DNA from 3 places in the Priestia sp. ABM2_011 genome. Region 2 is predicted to be linked to each of the others. Evidence: riboswitches for the same ligand, from Rfam matches in the RefSeq annotation. Region 2 holds a riboswitch; each other region holds the start of a gene.
What was found. Region 2 has a riboswitch for thiamine pyrophosphate ahead of ACXAE4_RS23315 (acetylornithine deacetylase). Riboswitches for the same ligand answer to the same signal wherever they lie in the genome.

Region 1 (7,679 bases), 1.2 Mb from region 2:
GGCATCGATGAAGGCGAGTTTTCTCATAAAAATGCAGAGCAGCTTGCAGTAATTTTAGAAGGGTTGTTTGTTGGAATGAGCCGCATGTCTCGAAAAACGAGTACGGAAAATGCCCTGCAGCTTTACCATTCAGCAATCGATGTATTTTTAAACGGAATTATAGCAAGGTCTTCTTAAATAAGCGGGGATGCTTATTGCGGCAATGAGTAATCCCTCATTATTTTGTATTTTTATAGACCGAACGTTCAGTATTTTTGTAATCAGGAGGTTTATATGTCATTATTGTTAAGAAATCGAGCGGCGATTTTGCTGCTCATGCTAAATATTTTTATTATCTTTACGGGAATCGGTCTCGTTATTCCAATTATGCCAACCTATATGACGGAGCTTCATATCAACGGCAGCGTGATGGGGCTTTTAGTAGCGGTGTTTTCACTAACTCAATTTCTGTTTTCGCCTTTAGCGGGGCGATTATCAGATTCGTTAGGGAGAAAGAAAATTATTGTAGCGGGAATGATTGTTTTTGCCCTGTCTGAATGGTTCTTTGGTTCAGTGAGTACACCTCTTTTATTATTTGTATCCAGAATGCTAGGTGGGGTCGGGGCCGCGCTTATTATGCCTGCTGTTATGGCCTATACAGCGGACGTGACGTCTGCTAAAGAACGCGCTAAAGGAATGGGCTATGTGACGGCAGCGATTACAACAGGATTTATTATCGGGCCCGGTATTGGAGGCTTTTTAGCTGAATACGGCATGCGCGTGCCATTTTACATGGCCGCAGTAGCAGGAGGCTTGGCTGCAGTGATTACGCTTTTTGTTTTGCCGGAGTCTCGTCCTGTACAAGGTCATGCTGTTTCAAACAATGAGAATCCAAAAGAAGATCGGCTGCTACTGCAGCTTATGAATTCCTACAAAGAACCTTATTTTTTAAGTTTAATTATCGTTTTTGTGACATCGTTTGGATTATCCAATTATGAAACGATCTTTTCACTATTTGTTGATCATAAATTTAGCTTTACGCCAAAAGATATTGCGTTTGTTATTACGTTTGGCTCTATTGCAGGGGCTGTTGTGCAGGTTACGATTTTTGGCTGGATTTTAAATAAATTCGGTGAAAAAAGAGTGATTTCGTTTTGCTTGATGATGACGGGACTTTTTATTTTACTTACACTATTTGTGCACACGTACTGGCTTATTATTGTTGTGACATTTATCGTCTTTTTAGCAACAGATATTTTACGTCCGGCAATCAGCACGCAAATGTCGATGATGGCACAAGACGACCAAGGGTATGTAGCCGGACTAAATTCTGCTTATACAAGTCTTGGTAATATTATTGGACCTGTTGTAGCAGGCTTTCTTTTTGATATAAACATTAATTACCCGTACGTATCAGCTGCACTTGTACTGCTGCTTTGTTTTCTTTTATCTTTAAGAGCAGGAAAGGACCGAAAAACAGCTGTGAGAAATCAAGCGATTCAAGAAAAATGATAGAATTTTTAGGGGATAGAAGACCTCCAGTAGTTTACTGGAGGTCTTTTAATGATGCTTTTAGTAAAGCTGTAAGATTTACAACACCACTCAGCCTATAGCGAAGCTTTATTTTATGGGCAAAACAGTGAAATGGTTGCAAATAAAAAAGGTTAATAGTAAACTTTAAACGTAACAAGAATAGTATGGGAGCTTGCGCGGGGCAGGCTGAGAGTACAGGGGCGCCTGTTGACCATTTGAACCTGTTGGATAATGCCAGCGCAGGGAATGTGAGTACATACCAAAGCACTTTGCGCATGCAAGGTGCTTTTTTGTCTTTTTTTTGCAGTGTTAAAACTAAATGAAAAGAGTGAGAGAACATGGATATTAGTAAAATTTCAGCTCAATTAGAAAAAGTAAGAGATACAAGTCCGCTTGTTCATAATATTACGAATGTTGTGGTAACCAATTTTACAGCAAATGGACTGCTTGCCCTAGGAGCGTCACCTGTTATGGCTTATGCGAAGGAAGAAGTGGCTGATATGGCTCGAATCGCCGGAGCGCTTGTCTTAAATATGGGTACACTGACGGCTCAAGAAGTAGAAGCGATGAGAATAGCAGGAAAATCAGCAAATGAAAACGGCGTGCCGGTTATTTTCGATCCTGTAGGAGCCGGAGCAACACCGTTTCGTACAGAAGTGGCATGTCAGCTTGTAGAAGAATTAAATATTGCCGTTATTCGCGGTAACGCTGCTGAAGTTGCGAATGTAGTAGGCGAGTCATGGCTCATTAAAGGCGTTGATTCATTAGAAGGGCAAGGAGACGTCATTGAACTTGCTGAGAAAGCAGCGAACAAATTAGATACAGTGATTGTTATTACGGGGAAACAAGATGTGATCACCGATGGAAACACAACGTATACAGTAGACAACGGTCACCCGTTATTTACGAAGGTGACGGGTACTGGATGTCTGCTGACATCAATTATAGGAGCTTTCGCGGCTGTAGAAAAAGAATATGTCGAGGCAAGCGTTGCTGCTTTAAGTTTTTACGGAGTGGCAGGTGAAATCGCCGCAGCGAAAAAAGGTGAAGAAGGGCCGGGGAGCTTTCAAATTGAGCTGTTAAATCAGCTTCATCTTTTATCTGGACAGGATATTGAATCATATGCAAGAGTACATCAACGTTAAAAGGAGCGGGAAAATGACAAACGAAGAAATTAAAAAGCTGCTGAAAGTTTATTTTATAATGGGCAGCAATAACTGTACAAAAAATCCGAAAGAAGTATTAAAAGAAGCAATTGAAGGCGGCGTTACCGTGTTTCAATTTCGTGAAAAAGGCGAAGGTGCACTAAAAGGAGAAGCGAAATATCAGCTGGCGAAAGAACTTCAGCAAATTTGTCAGCAGCACAACGTTCCTTTTGTTGTGAATGATGATCTTGACTTAGCGATCCGTTTACAAGCAGATGGCGTTCATATTGGACAAGAAGATGAAAAAGCTCATATTGTTCGAGAAAAAATAGGAAAAGGAATTGTGGGCGTCTCTGTTCATAATGTACAAGAGCTGCAGCAAGCCATAAAAGACGGGGCGGATTATGTAGGAATGGGACCTGTTTTTCCTACTTCTACAAAAAAAGACGCAAAAGCAGTGCAAGGTACAAAATTAATTGAAGAAGTGCGAAACCAGAATATTGACTTTCCAATTGTAGGAATCGGTGGCATCACGCCTGAAAATGCCAAACAAGTAGTAGAAGCAGGTGCAGATGGTGTTTCTATTATTACCGCGATTAGCTTAGCAGCGTCTCCAAAAGAAAAAGCAGCTCAATTGAAAGAAGCGGTAGGAAAATAAAAAAAGCGCACAGTGTGCGCTTTTTTATTATAGCTGAACGGTTTGAGGAGTTTCTTCGCCTTCATTCATAAAGCGAATTTCGTTTGGTGTAATTTCCAGAACAACATACTCAGGGTCATTTGGACCGTCAAACCATTCTTTCATGTGATCGTTCCATATACGTCCTTTTAATTGATCACCGGTACGAAGAACAGCTGTCCCGGATAATTCTAAGTATTGATCGCCATATCCTTCGCCGCTGTAGCCCAATAGTACGTGCACGTTCGGATTGGCTTCGATTTCTTCTGCCTTATGTGTATTGATATTTGTTGGTGTGTAAAGAGCGATACCATCTTCATCGCTGAAAAATGTCATATAGCGAGAGTGGGGTTTGTTGTTTACAACTGTGGCTAATGTTCCTACACGATTTCCTTCTAATACTTCATTTACTTTTTTAGCAATTTTTTGTTCATTCATTTTATCCATCTCCTTTATTACTTTTTATGTTCCTCAATCGAAGATAAATAAAACATACATGTCTAAAAAAAATATAAGTTAACAATAAAATAATTATGTAAACTAATAAATAAAAAAATAAAAAAAGCTAGCTACAGCTAACTAAAAAATAAGCCCGCACTGCCGTAACCCTAAGTGTCTTAAATACCCAGATCTACTAGGTGGGTGCCCTCATAGCCGGGTTTAGCGTCCCAAGAAGGGCGTGCTATCTGCAGCTAAATTTTGAGCTCCCTTTTAACACTCAAAGGTTTAAGACAACATGAGTATACGCACAGCGCAGGTATGTATAACAAATGTAAATAAAATGCCGATATATAAATGTTTTCTAATTAATCAACTTTCATCGTACAAGAAATGATTATAACGGAATAATGAATGGAACGCAAGACTTTTATTTAAAGTTTTTCTTCTCTAACATCTTGGCGGTTATGCCGTAACAAAATAAAAAAAGGGCCCGCAACTGGAATGAAACATAAGAGAAGGTAAGGCCGGGATGCTATCTTTTCTTTTGTCATAACGGAATAAGAAAGCCACGTTAAAACAAAAAAATCAGCGGTCATCACGCTAACAAGCTGTGACTGCATAAAAGCATCTTCATAAGCTCTTATTGAACCTATGGATAGTCCGTATACGTAACCAGCAATCGTGAGTGCTAAGCATAGTCCAATCCATAGACGAGAAGAAATGATGGCAATGAAACGTGAAGGAATACGCGAACGTGTTCGAACTTTTTGTCCTTTCCAATGATAATAGAACAAAAGAGAAAAAGCTCCAAGCGCAAATGATAGGAGAGAAAATGGCCATCCAGGCAGTTTGTACGTATCTTTTTTACAAATCATTACCATGAACAATACTGGGAAAAGTCCTAAAAAAGAGAATGCCATAACTACGAGCGGATTTACCTGTTGAAAATTTCCTGTGACAAGGTTTTTAAACAGCATATCATCAGCGGCGCTTGCTCCCGGAGCTAGCAGAAAGGTGTATAGTACAAGCATAGTCCATACAATGATGTACATATTCTCAACTCCTTTTAATTGTTTTAGTATACAAAAACCATTTCAGTATATTTCCCCGTTTTGTGATGAAGGGAAACGCTTGAAACTCTTCTTTAATTAGGTGTAATATTACACTAAAGACATGTGCGTGTATAGAAAGAAAGGGCTGTAAAAATGGATAAACAAGAAGTGATTAAATCCGTATCGGATAAAATACGATTAATTCGTTTAGAAAGAAACTATTCACAAGACAGAATGGCTGAAGTTATTGGTATTTCAAAAAAAACATTGGTTCAAATTGAAAAAGGGCGCACGGAAGCAGGGTGGACGACCACTGTTGCAGTATGCGGTTTGTTTCGTGACAGTGAAATCCTTCAATCGGTTTTAGGAGACGTCCCCTTAGAAGTAGTAGAAATCATTGCTCATAACGGCGTATCTTCTCCAAAAGATAAAACGCTCGGAGGAAGAGTATGGTGGAAAGAGATTCAAAAAGAAGGTTCTTTTCGTCTGCAGCAAAATATGATTAGTCAGCACTATCGTATTTTAGATGACCAAGACTATCGATGGTTTAGTTCATTTGATAAAAGCGAAGCTGTAGAAAGGTTTGAAGAATTAACGAAGAAATAAAAACAAGCACTTGTTTTCAAGTGCTTGTTACTGATTCATTAACGTGCCGGATGAAGGGCGGTTGAACCAATTCCATAGCTCTACATCTCCAAGTGACGCGTAGGTGATAGACGGATCGTTTTTTAATTTCAGCAGCTTTTTGGTAGGTCCTGTAATCACAACGCCGTACACACCGACTCCATGTTTCTTTACATAAGAATATCGCTGCTTTAGCAACAAATCGGAATGGTCTAGCTGACGAACTTTTTGGACTGTTTCTTCATTATCGGCTAATAGTTTCATCATATCTAAAACGTTCGACTTGCTAGTAGAGTGCGTTTGATTTCCTTTGTGCTCGTAAGGCAAGTCTAAAAACTCTGGAAAGCCAAATGTTGATGTTAAGTCAATTAATGGCTCATCTTTTGTGCTTGTTTTTTGTTCGTTCCCTGTATTAAGCGCGTACCAAGAGGTAGAAAAATCACGGCTGTCGATGGCATTCATTTTTTGCTGAACTTCTTTTAGCGAATACGTATTATCAAAAGAAATAGCCACTTCGCTTACCGTTCCTTTTGGTAGGTTTTCTAATGCATTCCATGTTTCATTCGTCCATTCCTTATACTCTTTTGCATGCAGCTTTAGTTTTTTTGGATCAGGATAGACAAAGGAAAGGTTAAGGTCGTATTTACCACCAGAAAATTCTTTTTCTACACCGCTCGTTTTATCAAACAGCTGATGAAATGTAAACGTCCCAACGGCCTGCTCTTCACGTCCAATTAGCTTATAAGCTTCCATTTGCGACTGCATTCGGAAAAAGGACTGTGTATCAGAAGTGGTTTCACGTGTATGAACGTTCGGAAAAGCAGATTCGATAGCTGCTTGATTGACGCTGTTTATGTATTCGGTTTTTGATTGATGATAATATACAATGGATAAAAAGCTGCCAATCATCCATAGCAGAACGACAGAGCTAATGACAGTTGTCACATTTGAAAGGCGCTGCTTCCATTTGGCCATATAAATGGACTTTTTCACTTTTTTATTATCCAACATCGTATCGTCATTTAGTGAAGTAGTTGATGGAATTGGCGATAACGGTTCATCTTCAGTTAGCAAGTGCTCTAAATGAGCTGAGCATGCTTCACAATTTTCCGTATGTTGTTCAAGTGTTTCTGCTTCTTTGTCTGTCAAAGTGCCGTTTTTATATTTTTCCCATTGATGCTTCATATCTTGACAGCTCATCCGTCCTCTTCCTTTCTTTTTTTCAATTGTTGACGACCACGATACAAGTCCATTTTCACTTTTGACAGAGTAAAGCCAGTCATTTCTGCAATCTCTTCATATGTGAAGCCATGATAATCTCGTAACAGTACAATATTCTGCTTAGCCGGAGGCAAAGCAGATACATCAGAAAGCCAGCCGTCGATTTCACTTTGAATCATCACTTGTTCTTCAGCACTTGGCTGAGGAGTAAAGTGCCATTCTTCTATTTCGACAGTAGGGCGTTTTTTTTCTTTTCGATACCAGTCAATAAAGGCGTGATAAGCAATTTTGAACAGCCAAGGCTTTACTTCCTCGCCTTTATACGTTTCTAAGTGTAAAAGTGCCCGGTAAAAGGTCTCCTGCATTAAATCTTCCGCTGATTCTTTTCTGCGAGTAAGAGAGAGAAGATAGCGCAGCAAATCATGCATGTGCTGTTTATAAATGTGTTCAAAGTTATGCTGTTGTGCCATTTTCTCCCCCTTTCATTTAATCAACGCAATTTGTGGATAAAAGTTTCGGTTTTTTTATCAAAAATCGTATGTAATAGATAAAAGATGCTTAAAATACGATATATAGCTTATCATACTAAAAAGAAAATCATATGAAATTCGACATAATTCCGTGTAATTTGTCATTTTTTTAAAAAACTAAAGGGTAATTGGTGTTCGAAGGAAACAGAAAATGTTATGATAGAACAAGGATGTGCTCTTACAAAAAACAGCTACATACATAATAAAAAATACAGCGTTTGTTTGCAGAATGAAAATGGACAAACACATGGTGTTTAACCATCGATGTTTGTGGGAAAATAAACTAAGTATTTTCAACAAAAAGTAAATTAAATTGTGTTTTCACTTATAAAAAACACGGTAAATTGGAAAAGGTGGGGTCATGATGGACGTAGAAAATACACAAGGTACAGAAGAACAAGCACCTAAAGTCAAGGCAGCTAAAGTTGGCGATACGATTCAGCCTAAAAAAGGCGACTATAAAGGATTTAAAGGAATT
Region 2 (7,679 bases):
AAAAGGTATCTATAGATTTCTGTAAGGAGTGGAGTAGAATGGAATTACAATTAGCATTAGATCTTGTTAATATTTCTCAAGCAAAAGAGGTAGTAAAAGAAGTTGAAGAACATATTGATATCGTGGAAATCGGTACACCTGTTGTAATCAATGAAGGGCTTCGCGCCGTTAAAGAAATTAAAGAAGCATTTCCTAATTTAAAAGTATTAGCTGACCTAAAAATCATGGATGCAGCTGGTTATGAAGTACAGCAAGCTTCTCAAGCTGGAGCAGACATCATTACCATCTTAGGTGTGGCTGAAGATATGTCAATTAAAGGTGCAGTTGAAGAAGCGAAAAAACAAGGTAAAAAAATTCTAGTCGATATGATTGGTGTAAAAGATATTAAAGGACGCGCAAAAGAGCTAGACGAATTTGGCGTTGACTATATCTGCGTACACACAGGATACGATCTTCAAGCAGTTGGTCAAAACTCTTTTGAAGATTTAGTAACAATCAAAAGCGTTGTAAAAAATGCAAAAACAGCCGTTGCTGGCGGCATTAAATTAGAATCTTTACCTGAAGTAGTAAAAGCACAGCCTGATCTTGTTATCGTTGGCGGAGGCATCACGAGCCAAGATGATAAAAAATCAGTTGCTTCTCAAATGAAAGAGCTTATTACAAATTAAGGAGCTTTCTATGCAGACGAGCGAACATTTAAAAACGGTTATGAATGAGCTTTTACAAACAACAGCTCTAATCGCTGACGATGAAGCTGAACAGCTTGTAAATGGCATCATCTCATCTAAAAAAGTGTTTGTCACAGGAGCAGGCCGTTCAGGTCTTATGGGCAAGTCGTTTGCTATGCGTATGATGCATATGGGCATTGATGCTTATGTCATTGGAGAAACCGTGACGTCCACTTTCACGCAGGATGATTTATTAATCATCGGATCAGGTTCTGGCGAAACGAAGAGCTTGATTCCTATTGCTCAAAAAGCAAAAGAACTTGGAGGAAAAGTTGGAGTAGTCACGATTTCCCCCGATTCCACGCTTAGCAAGCTGGCTGACTTCATCGTGAAGCTGCCCGGCGCTCCGAAGGACCAAGAACAAAGCAGTTATCAAACCGTACAGCCTATGGCGTCACTGTTTGAACAAACGCTTCTTCTTTTTTACGATGCGCTGATTCTTCGCTTCATGGAGAAGAAAGAACTTGATACTCATACGATGTACGGAAAGCATGCAAATTTAGAGTAGAAAAAGGTCTTGCCTAGGCAAGACCTTTTTTGTTTTGGAACTTTCTATATAACCAAATATTCACTTATCAGATAACTAAATGTACTTTATCATTATTTATTTTTTCAAAAGCCCTATTCGAATTTTGCTGCATCTCCATAAAACGGCTGCTCTGCAACTTTAATCGAGTCTGTTGGACACCCTTCGTACGCTTCCATCATCTCATCTTGCTGATGTTCAGGAACTTCTTTTGTTCCTTCGTTGTTATCTAATACGGCATAAGCAAGACCTTCTGAATCATAATCATAAAGATCTGGCGCACTCCCTCCACATGCTCCGCAAGCAATACATGTTTCCTTCTCTACTATCGTAAAAGCCATAAAAAACCTCCTTGACCTTTTCACTTTCTCTTTCAGAAAGTTACGTTCAGTATAAGGAGGTTTTTTTAAATTCGTCTTAAATTATTTACTGAGATTCCCCAATATTCTCAAACATCTCATCTACATTTGGCTTTTTCTTAATTAACCCTGACTCTTTTAACCAGTTAACATTTGATTGCCATGATTCTTTCGTTTGACTGCCGAATCCTTGTTCAGACTTCATTTTTGGAAGTAAGATATTCAAACTTTTTGTTTCCACATCTTTTTCAAGCGGGAAGTTTGATTTATCTTGATTATCTAACAAAATTTGAAGTGATTCTTTTGGATGTTTCTCCGTGTATTCATACCCTTTTGTCGCGGCACGCCAAAACGCTTTAATCGTATCAGAATCTTTTGCCCACGTTTGATCCCCTGTAACGGCCACTAGCTCGTAATAAGATGGCACGCCGTAATCTGACGGATCAATGTCAACCGTTTTGTATCCTTTTTTGTGAAGCAATGGTACTTCGTGGTTAATATACGCACCTATTACAGCATCTACTTTTTTGCTAATCAGCGATGAATTTAACTCAAACCCTACGTCTACTAGTTTTACTTTATTCGGATCTCCTCCATCGCTTTTTACCATTTTCTTTAGAACAGATTCACTTAATGGTGTTCCGCTGTATCCTACTACTTTTCCTTCTAAATCTTTAGGACGCTTAATACCGCTATCTTTCAATGCCACAACCCGGTTTAGCGGAGATCTTACAATCGCTCCTACCGACTTTACCGGCACATCTTCATTTGCTCGTGCCATTGCTACATCAGGCTGATAGTAAAGGCCAAGCGTGACTTTCCCTGCAGCTGCTAAATTAAGCGAGTCTGTTGGATTAGCAGGAAATTGTACTTTTACATTCAGCCCTTCTTTTTTGAAATATCCTTTTTCTTGTGCAGCGTAAATGAAGCTGTGCACTGCATTTGGATACCAATCAAGCATAATTGTAACGTCTTTTAATTTTTTACTGTCACCAGCTTTATTTTCCTTGTCCTGACCGCAAGCAGCGAGCATCAAAACAAGCAGCAGGCTTAAGCTAATCGCAAACCATTTTTTCATTCTGTTTTCCTCCACTTTAATGAACGTTTTTCGAAACCTACTACAATAATAAAAAATAAAATACCGAGCGCGGATAAAATCACAATTGGTGCAAATACACCAGCTGCATCAAACTGTGTCATCATGCGACGACTGAAATATCCTAAGCCTGCTTGCGCACCCAACCATTCCCCAATGGCAGCACCTATTATACTAAAGGTAACCGCTACTTTGAGTCCCGAATAAAAATGAGGCAGTGCAGAAGGAATGTTCAACTTAAAGAAAATATCTTTTTTTGTTGCTCCCATCGTTAACATGAGTTCTTTTAACTCTTTGTTTGTAGAACGAAGCCCGTCAAATGTGCTAACGGTAATGGGAAAAAACGTAATTAATACGGTCACAATCACTTTGCTCCAAATGGAGTAGCCAAACCACAGCACAAATACAGGAGCAATGGCAATGGTCGGAATCATTTGTGACGCAATAATAAGCGGATAAAAAGCACGCTCAATAAGCGGACTCCAATTCATCCACACAGCCAGCAGAACCCCTAGCACAACGGATATTACAAGCCCAATTACGACAATAGATAACGTAGCTGGTAAATGCTTAAACAATAAATCCATTCGCAGCTCCCAAAGCTTCGTTAAAATACCGCTGGGCGTTGGTAAAATAAACGGATAGTTTACAATGCGTGCTCCAATTTCCCAAGCAGCCAGCAAAATGACTACTAAAATCACTGAAGCCCCGTACTTTTTCATGTGTTCACCTTCGATCTTAGCTGTTCAATTAAATAATCTTTCACATCAAGCACTCGCTGTTGATTCAGATCTTTTTGCGTTCGAGGTCTGCTAAGCGGCACTTGAATTTCTTCAAGACAACTTACTGGCTTGTCTGAAAAGATAAAAATGCGATCTGATAAAAAAAGCGCTTCATTGACGTCATGAGTGATAAATAAGATGCTATGCTTACGCTTTTGCCATTGGTCAAGCAGCCATTCCTGCATCGATAAACGTGTGATTGCATCAAGTGCACTAAAAGGCTCATCTAAAAGCAGCACGTTAGAACCGCTTAATACCGTCCGAAGAAAAGAAACGCGCTGCTTCATCCCTCCGGATAAATCACTTGGAAAACGGTTTTCATACCCTTTTAGGCCAAACTCTTCAAGCAGCTGAGACACTTGCTTATGAGCACTTGCTTTTGATACATTGTGAAGCTCAAGAGGCAGTGCTGCATTGTCTAGAATCGTACGCCACGGAAGCAGCAAATCTTGCTGCGGCATATAGCCTACTTTTCCTAGTCGCTTTTCATAAGACTTTCCGTTAATCACGATATCGCCTTCACTCTGCTGTTCAAGACCTGTAATGAGACGAAACAACGTACTTTTCCCAGAGCCGCTCGCTCCAACGATACTGACAAACTCGCCTTCTTTCACGTCTAAGTTTAATGATTTTAAAATCGCTTGATCACCGTTCTTGTACGTAAAACTGACGTTTTGAAAAGATAACACAGACCTATTCATGAATTGGCCACATCGCTTCGTTATAAGCCATATCCCAGAACATATACTCAAAACGCGTCGTATTCAAGAAAATTTCTTCAAGCTTTTCTAATTCCACTTCTGATTTATCTTCAGTAAGTGAGTCAAATAAATTGATACACCATGTCGCCAGTTCTCCAAATTCTTCTGAGCTGTACATTTCAATCCACTCACGGTAAAACTCATTGTTAGCTCCAGGCTTTTCACTAAGCTCTTTTCCTATTTCCCAGTAGCTCCACATACAAGGCAAAAGAGCGGCTACTAATTCAGCTAATGTTCCACTTTGACCAACGTGCAGCATATAGTGCGTGTATGCAAGCGTTGTAGGAGATGGCTGCGCTTTTTCTAATTCTTTTTCGCTGATTTCAAATTTCTTGGCATACTCACGGTGCAGACTCATTTCTTCGTTTAATGTAGAATCTAAAAGGGCTGCAAATTTCCCCATCGTTTGAAGATCGGTAGCTTTCATGGCTCCAATCGCAAATAATTTGGCATAATCAATTAGGTAAAGGTAATCTTGAATCATGTAGAAGCGAAACTTCTCCTTTTCAAGCGTTCCATCTCCCATCCCCTGTACGAAGGGATGATTATGATTTTGACGCCAAATAGGCTGCAGCTTTTCGTATAATCGTTCACTAAATTTCATGATGATCACTCCTTATGCGTATGCAGCCACGTATAAATGAACTGCACTATCACTTTTGTATATTGAACAAGCTGATTAATATCTAATTGTTCGTTCACAGCATGTGCATTTGCTAAATTTCCCGGACCGTAAATAGCGGCGGGAATTCCCGCATCAGCTAGCCATCCCCCGTCTGTTACGCTAGTTGACACATCAATTGGAGGCTTTTTCCCTTCCATTTGTTCATGAGTATTTGCAAGCAGCTGCACTCCTGCATGATTTTCATCAATTTCTAATGACGGAAAGATTTCTCCTCTGTCTTCAATCATTGATGTGCCTCCCCATTCAAAGGTTGGCAGATTATCTTTTAACCATGGATCTGCTTTTGCAATAGCTATAATATATTCTTCCACTTCTTTTGATACTTGGTCGTACGATTCATTAGGATAATAGTGAACGGTGATCCACAGCCTGCATTCATCTGCAATAAAAGCAGCATGTCTTCCGCCTTCGATTACTGCTGGATTAATCGTATTTGTCCCTGGCAAAAATCCTGGATAGCTCTTTGTAACAGCCCAGTGACGCTCCAATTCTTGTAGCCCTCCGATCACTTTTGCCATCTTTTCAATAGCGCTTGCGGCTAACAGCCCTCCTCCAGCATGAATCATACTTCGGCGTGTACCGTCATGATAGGTTTTACTGCTTTTTATCGTAATCCATCCCGTGATCACTCCGCCTTGACCTTGAATATGTAAATCACTTGTATCGACTACAAGCGCAAAATCAGCTGTATACCCTTTCTGACAGCATTGCAGCGTACCTGCCTCTCCTACTTCTTCTCCTACAACGGATTCAAAAATCAAGTCTCCTGGCAGCTCGATTCCTGCTTCTGTTAAAAGCTGAACTGCAAATAATGCTCCCGCCAAACCGCCTTTCATATCAGCAACTCCGCGTCCAATTATCATATTGTCTTTCACAACAGCTTCAAACGGATTGGTTTCCCAATTTTCATTTTCTTGTACCTCAGCAACATCCATATGGCCGTTAATAATCAAGCTTTGATAGTCAGCCGATTTTTGTCCTTTTAACGTTCCCACTACGATAGGGTCGTTAGAATATAAGTCCCACATATCAATGGAAAAACCGCAGTTTTTAAGAAAATCCGCTACGTACAGCTGCGCTTCATGAGAATTTCGTGCAGGAGGCGCTGGCGTTTTATACGAAACAAGCGTTGTTAATAACTGGATTAACTCTCCTTTGCGCTCCTCTACCTGTTTGACAAGCAAATCAATTGTTTCTTTCATGTATGACACCTTCCTTTACGCATAAAAAAACACTTCTTTCGCAGGAAAGAAGTGTTTTTGTTTATGTACACAAAATTATTATAACGAGTTCGTAAGGAAATCCCATACAAAACATCCATTACAATACCTCTTTCCTACGCTAGTATTACCTAGTTCAGGTTATAAGGGTTAAGACTTATCGTCTCTCTCAGCTTCGAAAGCACCCCTAGTGGTGTTGTATCTCTATGAAATTAATCTATTATCATATGTTTACCTGTAATAGTTTTATCATAGTAAAGCGTTTTATTCAATAGAAAGGTTCATGATATGGTAATGAAAATAGTTTCCTTTTTAGTAGTAAAAGAAAAAGCACACACCTTTTTCATGCAGTGTGTGCTCTTTGTTTTTGTGACATTACTAGTTAGCTATTGGCTTCTTTAAAAATACGCCATAACTAATAGCACCAATTAAAAGCAGTCCTGCTCCTAACAGGAAAACCGCCGTAAAAGTTCCCGTTGCATCTAATATAAACCCTGTTACGATAGGAGCCATTGCCGCTCCTAGAAATCCACCGAAGTTCTGAATAGCGCCGAGTGAAGCAACTTGTTCCTTTGGTGCAATATCCGCCGCTAGAGTCCAAATGACGCCTGATGGCAGCTGTGACGCGAAGTAGCCAATCGACAATAAGACAATACTTAAGGCTGCATTATCAATAAAAGGAACGGGTGCTACCGATGCTGCGGCTAAGATTGCCCCGCCTACAATTGGTATTTTTCTTGCCGTTACTGCATTAATTCCTTTTCGAATAAATCTATCTGAAATTACACCACCAAGCAACACTCCTATGATTCCTGCTAGAAACGGAATAGCAGCAATCCAGCCCGTTTGTTTTAGGCTAAAACCGCGCTCTGTTTCTAAGTAGCTAGGAAGCCAAGTTAAATAAACCCATATCGTAAACATAATTCCGAAATTCCCGATAATCATAAACCATGTGCTTTTATATTTAAACAGCTGTGACCATTTTGCTTGTGAGGTATGACTGATTTTTATTTCTTCTTTAGGGACAGCTTTCACTTTATTGGCAACATAATCCGGATCTCGGTATATCTTTAGCCAAACAAACATCACAATAAAGCCTGCTGCTCCTATAACAACAAACATTCCTCTCCAACTCATTGTTAAAAGCAGTACCGTTAGAAGTGGCGGAGCAATCGCATTAGCAATTTGAGACCCTGTATTAATAATCGAAGTAGGAAGGCCGCGCTCTTCTTTTTTAAACCATCTTTCCGTCACTTTAATTCCTGAAGTAAAAAAAGGAGACTCCGATACACCAAGAAGCATTCTCATGGCATAAAGAGCAGAATACGTGTTAGTAAATGCACTTGCTACCGTTGCCACAGACCATAGGCCTGATGCCCATGCAAACATTTTTTTCGGCCCGTATTTGTCAACCAGCCAGCCTGCTGGTAGATTTGCTAAGGCATATGGCCAGAGAAAAGCTGAAAGCAAAAGACCCATTTGTGTAGAAGACAGCCCAAACTCTTTGGCAATCGTGGTATTA
Region 3 (7,679 bases), 460 kb from region 2:
CGATAAATGGCAAACGGAACTAATTTAATGCGGTTGATTAATTTTAAGAAAAAGCGAATCGATATAAGCGCAAAAATAAAGGCGCTGATAAAACCAGCAATAAAAAACGGTAGTGCATCTGATGTGAAATACTGCCAGTTTTTAACCAATGAAAGTCCACTTGCTCCTGCCATAATTGGCACTGCCATAATAAATGTAAAATCTGCGGCTGCCTTATGGCTCATTCCAAGAAGAACCCCTCCTGAAATCGTTGAGCCTGAACGAGAAAAACCTGGCCAAAGAGCAATACATTGAAACAGTCCTATACCTAGTGCTTGTCCATAAGACATTTGGTCCACCGTCTCTACACGCGGACGTTTAGGTCCAAACAAATCTGCTAGAATCATTAATACAGCTCCGACCACTAAGCCAATTAGCACCGTATTTAAAGAAAACAAATGTTCATCAATGTAATCATCAAACAAAAGTCCTAACACTCCTGCGGGTAACAAACCAACAATTACCTGCATTAAATTTAAGCGATTTGTCGGTCCAATTGCAGCAGCTGGTTTTTTTCCCAATCCTAATAAATTAATAAAACGATCTTTAAAAATAACAACTACTGCTAAAATCGACCCTAGCTGAATAACAATCTTAAATGTATTAGCTACTGGAGATGAAAATAATTCTTTTGAATTTAACCACAGGTCATCCACAATAATCATATGCCCAGTTGACGAAACGGGAGCAAACTCTGTTAAACCTTCTACAATCCCTAAAATGATTGCTACAATAATTTCCCACATAAAGCTATGTACCTTGCCTTTCTTTCAAATTAATAAGCTTATCGCTTCGTTTTACATGCTCAACTATTTTCCTATTTTGACACTTGCTTTTTTATCATAATTGTTAAAACTATGAAATACAATGTGTATTTGCAAAAAGATAAGAATCTTTAATAATTTGTAATAAAAAGCTTACATGCTACAACCAAAAAACACGATATCAGCTTTTATTTATTTTAAAAAGCAGTCACTATGTTCAGTATAAATTCTGGTCCCTTAGCTAAAAATGAATCATCTAGACTATTTTTCTTTAGTGTGAAAAAATGACTAAATCATTATGTTTTTTCCATCCCCCTTTACTGTCATCTATCATTTTAATCCAATAGGGCTGACTTATACGACATATCCCCTAAGTAATTTGAAACTTTTTTCTCTCTTTTCTCGTATATAGTAGTATCTTTTTTAGGAGGCTTTTTACTATGAATGGAAATGTACGTACAATGAAATGGGTCACTGCTGGGTATGAAGCCTTGCTGGGAATTCCTTTAATTGGCGCGGGAATTGTTATGGGCTTTAGCTATACTCCTCTTTTTATTGGATTTATTCTTCATGCTATCACACTCATTTTAGCTAATAGACGAGGGTTATCTGCTTATGGAAACATACTAGGGCTTGTTACCTCACTGGTTGCTTGGATTCCATTTTTGGGATTTATCATGCATATTATTACAGCTATTGTGATTGCAATCGATGCTGCTAGACAACGCTAATTGTCTAGCTTTTTTTATTTAAGGGTTGATTTTTTACCGAATGATGGTAAACTTAAGCCGTAAATTGAATAATTTGAATGTTATTTCTACTAGGGGTGTCTGATAGCTCAGACTGAGAGAAGAGTGCAATAAAACTCTTTAACCCTTTGAACCTGATTTGGGTTATACCAGCGGAGGGAAGTAGTCTTGAAAAGAATAGTATAGTTTTATTCTTTTTTTGCCTATTCCATCGGGTTCTGTCTATCACAGAACCCGATTTTTTTATGGTTCGGTATAGCTACACTTTATGCGAAACCGGAGGAATATGTAATGTCAAAACAAAATGTATCAGTTTCTATGAAAAAGCCTTTTCCAAACAGTCACAAAGTATATGTCCAAGGATCCAGACAAGACCTTAAAGTACCTATGCGTGAAATTCATCAGTCTCCTACTACAGGGTCTTTTGGTGAAGAAGAAAATAGTCCCGTACGTGTATACGACACGAGCGGTGTTTATACAGATCCCTCTTATGAAATTAATTTACAAAAAGGATTACCGGCTCTGCGCGAAAAGTGGATTGCAGAACGAAACGATGTAGAAACATATCAAGGCCGTACGGTTCAGCCACAGGATAACGGTTATTATGACGGTGATCCAAGAGATCAGTACGAGCGCTTTATCACTAAACGTTTACCTTTGCGCGCGAAAAAAAATCAAAATGTAACGCAAATGCACTATGCGAAAAAAGGAGTCATCACGCCCGAAATGGAATTTATCGCTATTCGTGAACAGATGAATCCTGAAATTGTGCGTGAAGAAGTAGCAAGAGGACGTGCGATTATCCCTAATAATATCAATCACCCTGAGAGCGAACCGATGATTATCGGCCGCAAATTCCATGTGAAAATTAATGCTAATATCGGAAATTCAGCTATTCGTTCAGCTATTGAAGATGAAGTAGAAAAAATGACATGGGCAACGCGTTGGGGAGCCGATACAATTATGGATCTATCAACAGGAAAGGATATCCACACAACACGCGAATGGATTATCCGCAACTCGCCTGTTCCTGTAGGGACCGTTCCTATTTACCAAGCGCTTGAAAAAGTAAAAGGCGTAGCAGAAGATCTAACGTGGGAAGCATACCGCGATACATTAATTGAACAAGCAGAACAAGGTGTTGATTACTTTACTATTCACGCAGGTGTTCTTTTACGTTATATTCCTCTGACAGCGAAACGTACGACAGGTATTGTTTCACGCGGAGGATCCATCTTGGCGCAGTGGTGTTTAGCTCATCATGAAGAGAATTTTTTATATACTCGCTTTGAAGAAATCTGTGAAATCTGTAAAGCATACGATATTGCTATTTCGCTTGGCGATGGGCTACGTCCTGGTTCCATTGCAGATGCTAATGATGAGGCACAGTTCGGTGAATTAGAAACGCTTGGTGAATTAACTAAAATTGCTTGGAAACACGATGTTCAAGTTATGATTGAAGGTCCTGGACATGTTCCAATGCATCTCATCAAAGAAAACGTAGATAAACAAATGGAAATATGCCAGGAAGCTCCCTTCTATACTCTTGGACCGCTTACAACCGACATCGCTCCAGGCTATGACCATATTACATCAGGTATTGGTGCTGCAATGATTGGCTGGTTTGGGACAGCTATGCTTTGCTACGTAACGCCAAAAGAACATTTAGGACTCCCGAATAAAGAAGACGTTCGCGAAGGCGTTATCACCTATAAAATTGCTGCGCATGCTGCTGACCTAGCAAAAGGCCATCCAGGAGCACAAAAACGCGATAATGCTCTGTCTAAAGCAAGATTTGAATTTAGATGGAATGATCAATTTAACCTGTCACTAGATCCAGAGCGCGCAAAAGAATATCACGATGAAACACTTCCCGCTGAAGGTGCTAAAACAGCCCATTTCTGTTCAATGTGTGGACCTAAATTCTGTTCGATGCGTATTTCTCAAGATATTCGTAACATGGCTCAAGAAAATGAAAAAGATGTAAACGAAGTAAGAAAAGAAGGAATGAAAGAAAAAGCTAAAGAGTTTGTTAACAGTGGTTCAAATATCTATCAATAATGAAGTAGAACAGCTAAAAAAACAAATTAAGCAGCTTGAAGGAAAGTTATTATTTGTTCAGCAAAATTGTCAGCACATTATCGTTGAATCCTCACATTCTTCCGTAAGACGCTGCATTAAGTGTTTCTATCAACAAGATGCAAAAAGGACTTCGTAAAGAAGTCCTTTCATCTTTTTTTGAAACGTGCTTTCAGCATGTTCTTGATCCAATATAGTATTTTAATAATAACCCAGCCTATAAATGTACCTAGCGTATTCAAAAAGATATCATCAATATCAAATACTCGTTCCGTTAGCTTGTACTGTAAAATTTCAATCAGAAAACTGATTAAGAAACCAGTCGTAAAGACTTGAATAAAACCGTCAAACCACTTCATAAACAACGGAATAAACATTCCAAGCGGCGCAAACATCACGATATTTCCCAGTATATTTGTCAGAGTGAGCATTATATTACCGCTGTCCCACATCAGACGGATTGTACTAAATAAATCCAAGTTCATTGCTTTTCCGTAAACATGTTCGTTTTCCCGTATGAGAGTAGCATAAATGACCACTGCCCCGTACGCAATAAATAGAATGAACATGACTTTTTTAACGATTGACCTGATGCTTACATTCACTTCAACATCACCTTCTTTGACTCCCCAAACCATTTATTATTATCTATATGTATATGTCCACTGCTTTCATTCGTAGTGAATGGATTTACATGCTTTTTTTATCCTATCACATCAATAAATAAATACAATTCCCTTTTTATTATTTTGTAAACTAACATTTTTCCACTTAAAAAAAGCCATGCGTTTCGCATGACTTTTTTTAATTAATAATTCCACGATGGATAATTTCCACTTGTACTTTCGGATTAATCGAGATGTTTTTATAGTCCTGTCTCCATTTAAGCCTTTTCCATATACTCGGATGATAAGCAGCTGCTTCTCTTCCTATTTCCAGAAAATCACAATTAGCTTTTTGTAGCTTTCCAACTACTTTTTCAGCTTTTTTTTGTAGAATCTTTTCAATTTCTTCCTGCACCTTTTTTGTCAATGCAGGAGATGACATTTCATTTTTGGTAAATTCATTAATGCTTACTTTTACATGTAGCGGTATGGTTACTTTCGCTCCGTACATCGCATCCGGTTTAAGGTGCATTTTTGCTTTAGCGCCTGACACATCATACGATACTACATACTGTTGATCATGTATGGTAATTTTGTGACTCATAATCATATATTTACCTTTTTGATTTCCTAATAAAAGAAGCACCTTGGATTCCTCAGGATTTAATGTAATGCCTGAAAATTTATCTTCATTAAATAAAGCTGTACCGATTACATCAACGGTCTTATTTTCAGTATTTAATTTCACATAAGGGAGTGCTAGTCCTTTTCCTTCATCAAATAAAACGGTACAAAGTGACTGAAGAGTTTCAACAGGCACTAAAGAATTGACTTCAGCCGTATGAACAACTCCGTCTAAATACTCTCCAATTAGCTCTTCTCCTACTTGCTGTAATTCAACTATGGTACTCGGCTTTCCTTCTACAATGACATACTTAGCTGTCAAAGGACTTTCTGATGTGCGATATAAAACGTCGGATAATTCTAATACACCCTCCTTAGCTAATTGATTTTCAAATAAAACAATTCTTTTTTTAGCAGACATAACAATTCCAGAAACCTGCTGGTTAATTTTTGTACGATCGTCTCGAGGTGAATCCCCTGCTACATGATAGGTTTTATTCACTAATGTCCCTTCTTTAGACGTATAGGAACGGATCGCAATAGTAGAAATCACCTTATCTTTCTTTTTTTCATAAGCCACTGTAGACAAAAACATCGTATCTTTTAACAATTTTTGATCCCAACATCCTGTTAGAAAACTTAAAATTAAACATATGCTCAATACCTTGATAAGTTTATACTTCATTTTTTACTGTTCCTTTTCTTATCCATGATAGAATTAACAAACAAATAGGAATACAGAAAATGAATACGTAAATTAAGTAGTTAGTTGCCTGTGACAAAGCTGCCACAAGATTATCCGTTCTTGAAAAATAAATAGAAAGACCTGTTACGAATATCAATACAATTGGAACAAACGGACGGTGAGTTTTCTTTTTGAATATTTCCTGCATGCCTACACTTGAAATATACACGTACATAATAAGGGACGTAATAACAGAAATAATCCAAAAAGTAATAAAAACCAAATCGATTCGTTCAATCACTGAGTTTTGTGTCGCCTTCAAAATGTATAAAACCGGTTCTGGTACGATTAAAATTTCATCTGGGCTAAAAAACAAATAACAAGCAATGATGATATAAACATATAAAACGGTAACGATACAATTACTAAGCATGACCATTTTCAATGTCATAGTGGATTTTGCCTTTACAAACGGTGCTAAAATCAAAATGGCTTCAAAGCCTAGCATTGAGATACTTCCTTCTTTTGACGCTAGCAAGATATTTTGAATACCGCTGTGCCCAATCGGAAATAGATACCGGACATCAGCCTCTTTATAAGCATTTGACACCAGTAAGACTAAAATGATTAAAAATACAGATACAATTGTAAAAAAACGCCCTATGTTTCGAACATTCTCTTTTGCAAAATATAGGGCAATAACAACTAATAAAAGGACCAAAACATATGCTGGGGTTAAGTGGTACAGCCAGCGCTTTAACACGTTTACATACAAAACAGTAATAACACTTGAAACAATGATGTAATAAAATACATATCCTACATTTAGAAAATTCCCTATCCACTTACCAAGCAGCTTGCTGGTCATTTGATATAAAGTTAGACCTGGCAACCGATGCGTTAGTCCCCAGTGGAACAATGTAATGACTTGAATTATACACCCGCTAATTAACATGGAAATCCAGCCGTCCGTATGCGCCGTCTTAAATAAGTTATAAGGTAACCCTAAAACACCAATACCAATTTGAGTTTGCAAAATGATAAAGAACAGCTGGCTGGCTGAAATACTATTTTTATTCATTTGAATCCCAATTCCTTATCGCTTTTTGACGTTGGCGTTTTTGAGGCTTAGCGTTAGCAGGCCTTTCATTCAAATAGAGCTGATGCATCCTTATAAAAACATCCTTTAAGCCAGAAAATTTAAATGGCGCAAAAGGGATTAAGTAAGGCATCGTAATAGACTCTAAAATAACTAAATGCATAACAATAAGAACTAGTACAAAAACAATACCCAAATAGCCAAAAGCGGCTGCTCCGATCATCATAGGAAAACTTAAAATTCGCAGCGTTGTGCTCATTTCGTTTGATGGCACAACAAAGGAAGAAACGGCTGTTAGAGCAATAACAATAATCATCATATTTGAAACTAAACTCGCTTCAACAATTGCTGTGCCGATAACTAATCCTCCAACTACCCCGATGGTTTGAGCAATGGATGAAGGCAGCCTGAGCGATGCTTCTTTTAATAGTTCCAATATCAATACCATAATAAATGCCTCTACTATCGGAGGAAACGGAACGTTCTCAAGAGATCCTTTTACCGTAAATACTAAGTCCAAAGGAATTAACTCGTAATGAAAAGAAATCGTTGCAATATAAATCGCAGGTAAACTCATGGCAACAAAAAAACTGAACACGCGTAAAAGTCGAAAAAATGAGCCATAAAGTGCACGTGTATTGTAATCTTCAGGCGATTGATAAAAAGTAAAAAAGTTAACAGGAGCAATTAACGCAGAACTATTACCATTTGTTAAAACTGCCATTCTTCCTTCTAACAAGTTACCCATTACTCGATCCGGCCTTTCTGTATTCAGCAGCTGAGGAAATGGTGACAGAGGTGAATCTTCTAGAGCCTCTTCAATGACACTCCCACTATCCACTCCATCCACTTCAATTTGTTTGATACGATCAATAATCATATTACAAATTTCTGCGTTTGCTATATTTTTCAAATATAAAACTGCCACTCGAGTGCGTGAAATACTGCCTACTTCGATATAGCGTACAATAAGGCTTCCATCTAAAAATTTTTGCCTCATCATGTTTAGATTTTTGTCCAAGCTCTCGACAAAAC

Region 1: another riboswitch for thiamine pyrophosphate. It lies ahead of thiM (hydroxyethylthiazole kinase); the one in region 2 lies ahead of ACXAE4_RS23315 (acetylornithine deacetylase).
Region 3: another riboswitch for thiamine pyrophosphate. It lies ahead of thiC (phosphomethylpyrimidine synthase ThiC); the one in region 2 lies ahead of ACXAE4_RS23315 (acetylornithine deacetylase).

What each region holds. Positions count from the first base shown of each region.
Region 1 covers NZ_JBSWUB010000001.1:3,185,758-3,193,436, reverse strand. Annotated here, with positions in the region: gene ACXAE4_RS17195 (TetR/AcrR family transcriptional regulator) at 1-177, shown strand, start outside; gene ACXAE4_RS17190 (MFS transporter) at 274-1,491, shown strand; TPP riboswitch at 1,667-1,775, shown strand; gene thiM (hydroxyethylthiazole kinase) at 1,851-2,657, shown strand; gene thiE (thiamine phosphate synthase) at 2,671-3,315, shown strand; gene ACXAE4_RS17175 (pyridoxamine 5'-phosphate oxidase family protein) at 3,343-3,771, opposite strand; RNA gene ssrS (6S RNA) at 3,919-4,096, opposite strand; gene ACXAE4_RS17165 (hypothetical protein) at 4,206-4,826, opposite strand; gene ACXAE4_RS17160 (helix-turn-helix transcriptional regulator) at 4,980-5,432, shown strand; gene ACXAE4_RS17155 (anti-sigma factor) at 5,460-6,650, opposite strand; gene ACXAE4_RS17150 (RNA polymerase sigma factor) at 6,647-7,141, opposite strand; gene ACXAE4_RS17145 (YkvS family protein) at 7,563-7,679, shown strand, end outside.
Region 2 covers NZ_JBSWUB010000001.1:4,408,584-4,416,262, forward strand. Annotated here, with positions in the region: gene hxlA (3-hexulose-6-phosphate synthase) at 39-668, shown strand; gene hxlB (6-phospho-3-hexuloisomerase) at 679-1,236, shown strand; gene ACXAE4_RS23290 (ferredoxin) at 1,350-1,595, opposite strand; gene ACXAE4_RS23295 (ABC transporter substrate-binding protein) at 1,681-2,691, opposite strand; gene ACXAE4_RS23300 (ABC transporter permease) at 2,688-3,431, opposite strand; gene ACXAE4_RS23305 (ABC transporter ATP-binding protein) at 3,428-4,192, opposite strand; gene tenA (thiaminase II) at 4,185-4,856, opposite strand; gene ACXAE4_RS23315 (acetylornithine deacetylase) at 4,862-6,139, opposite strand; TPP riboswitch at 6,254-6,356, opposite strand; gene ACXAE4_RS23320 (MFS transporter) at 6,536-7,679, opposite strand, start outside.
Region 3 covers NZ_JBSWUB010000001.1:4,865,153-4,872,831, forward strand. Annotated here, with positions in the region: gene ACXAE4_RS25565 (undecaprenyl-diphosphate phosphatase) at 1-785, opposite strand, end outside; gene ACXAE4_RS25570 (hypothetical protein) at 1,244-1,534, shown strand; TPP riboswitch at 1,616-1,730, shown strand; gene thiC (phosphomethylpyrimidine synthase ThiC) at 1,844-3,613, shown strand; gene ACXAE4_RS25580 (VanZ family protein) at 3,781-4,236, opposite strand; gene ACXAE4_RS25585 (Ger(x)C family spore germination protein) at 4,436-5,545, opposite strand; gene ACXAE4_RS25590 (GerAB/ArcD/ProY family transporter) at 5,535-6,626, opposite strand; gene ACXAE4_RS25595 (spore germination protein) at 6,619-7,679, opposite strand, start outside.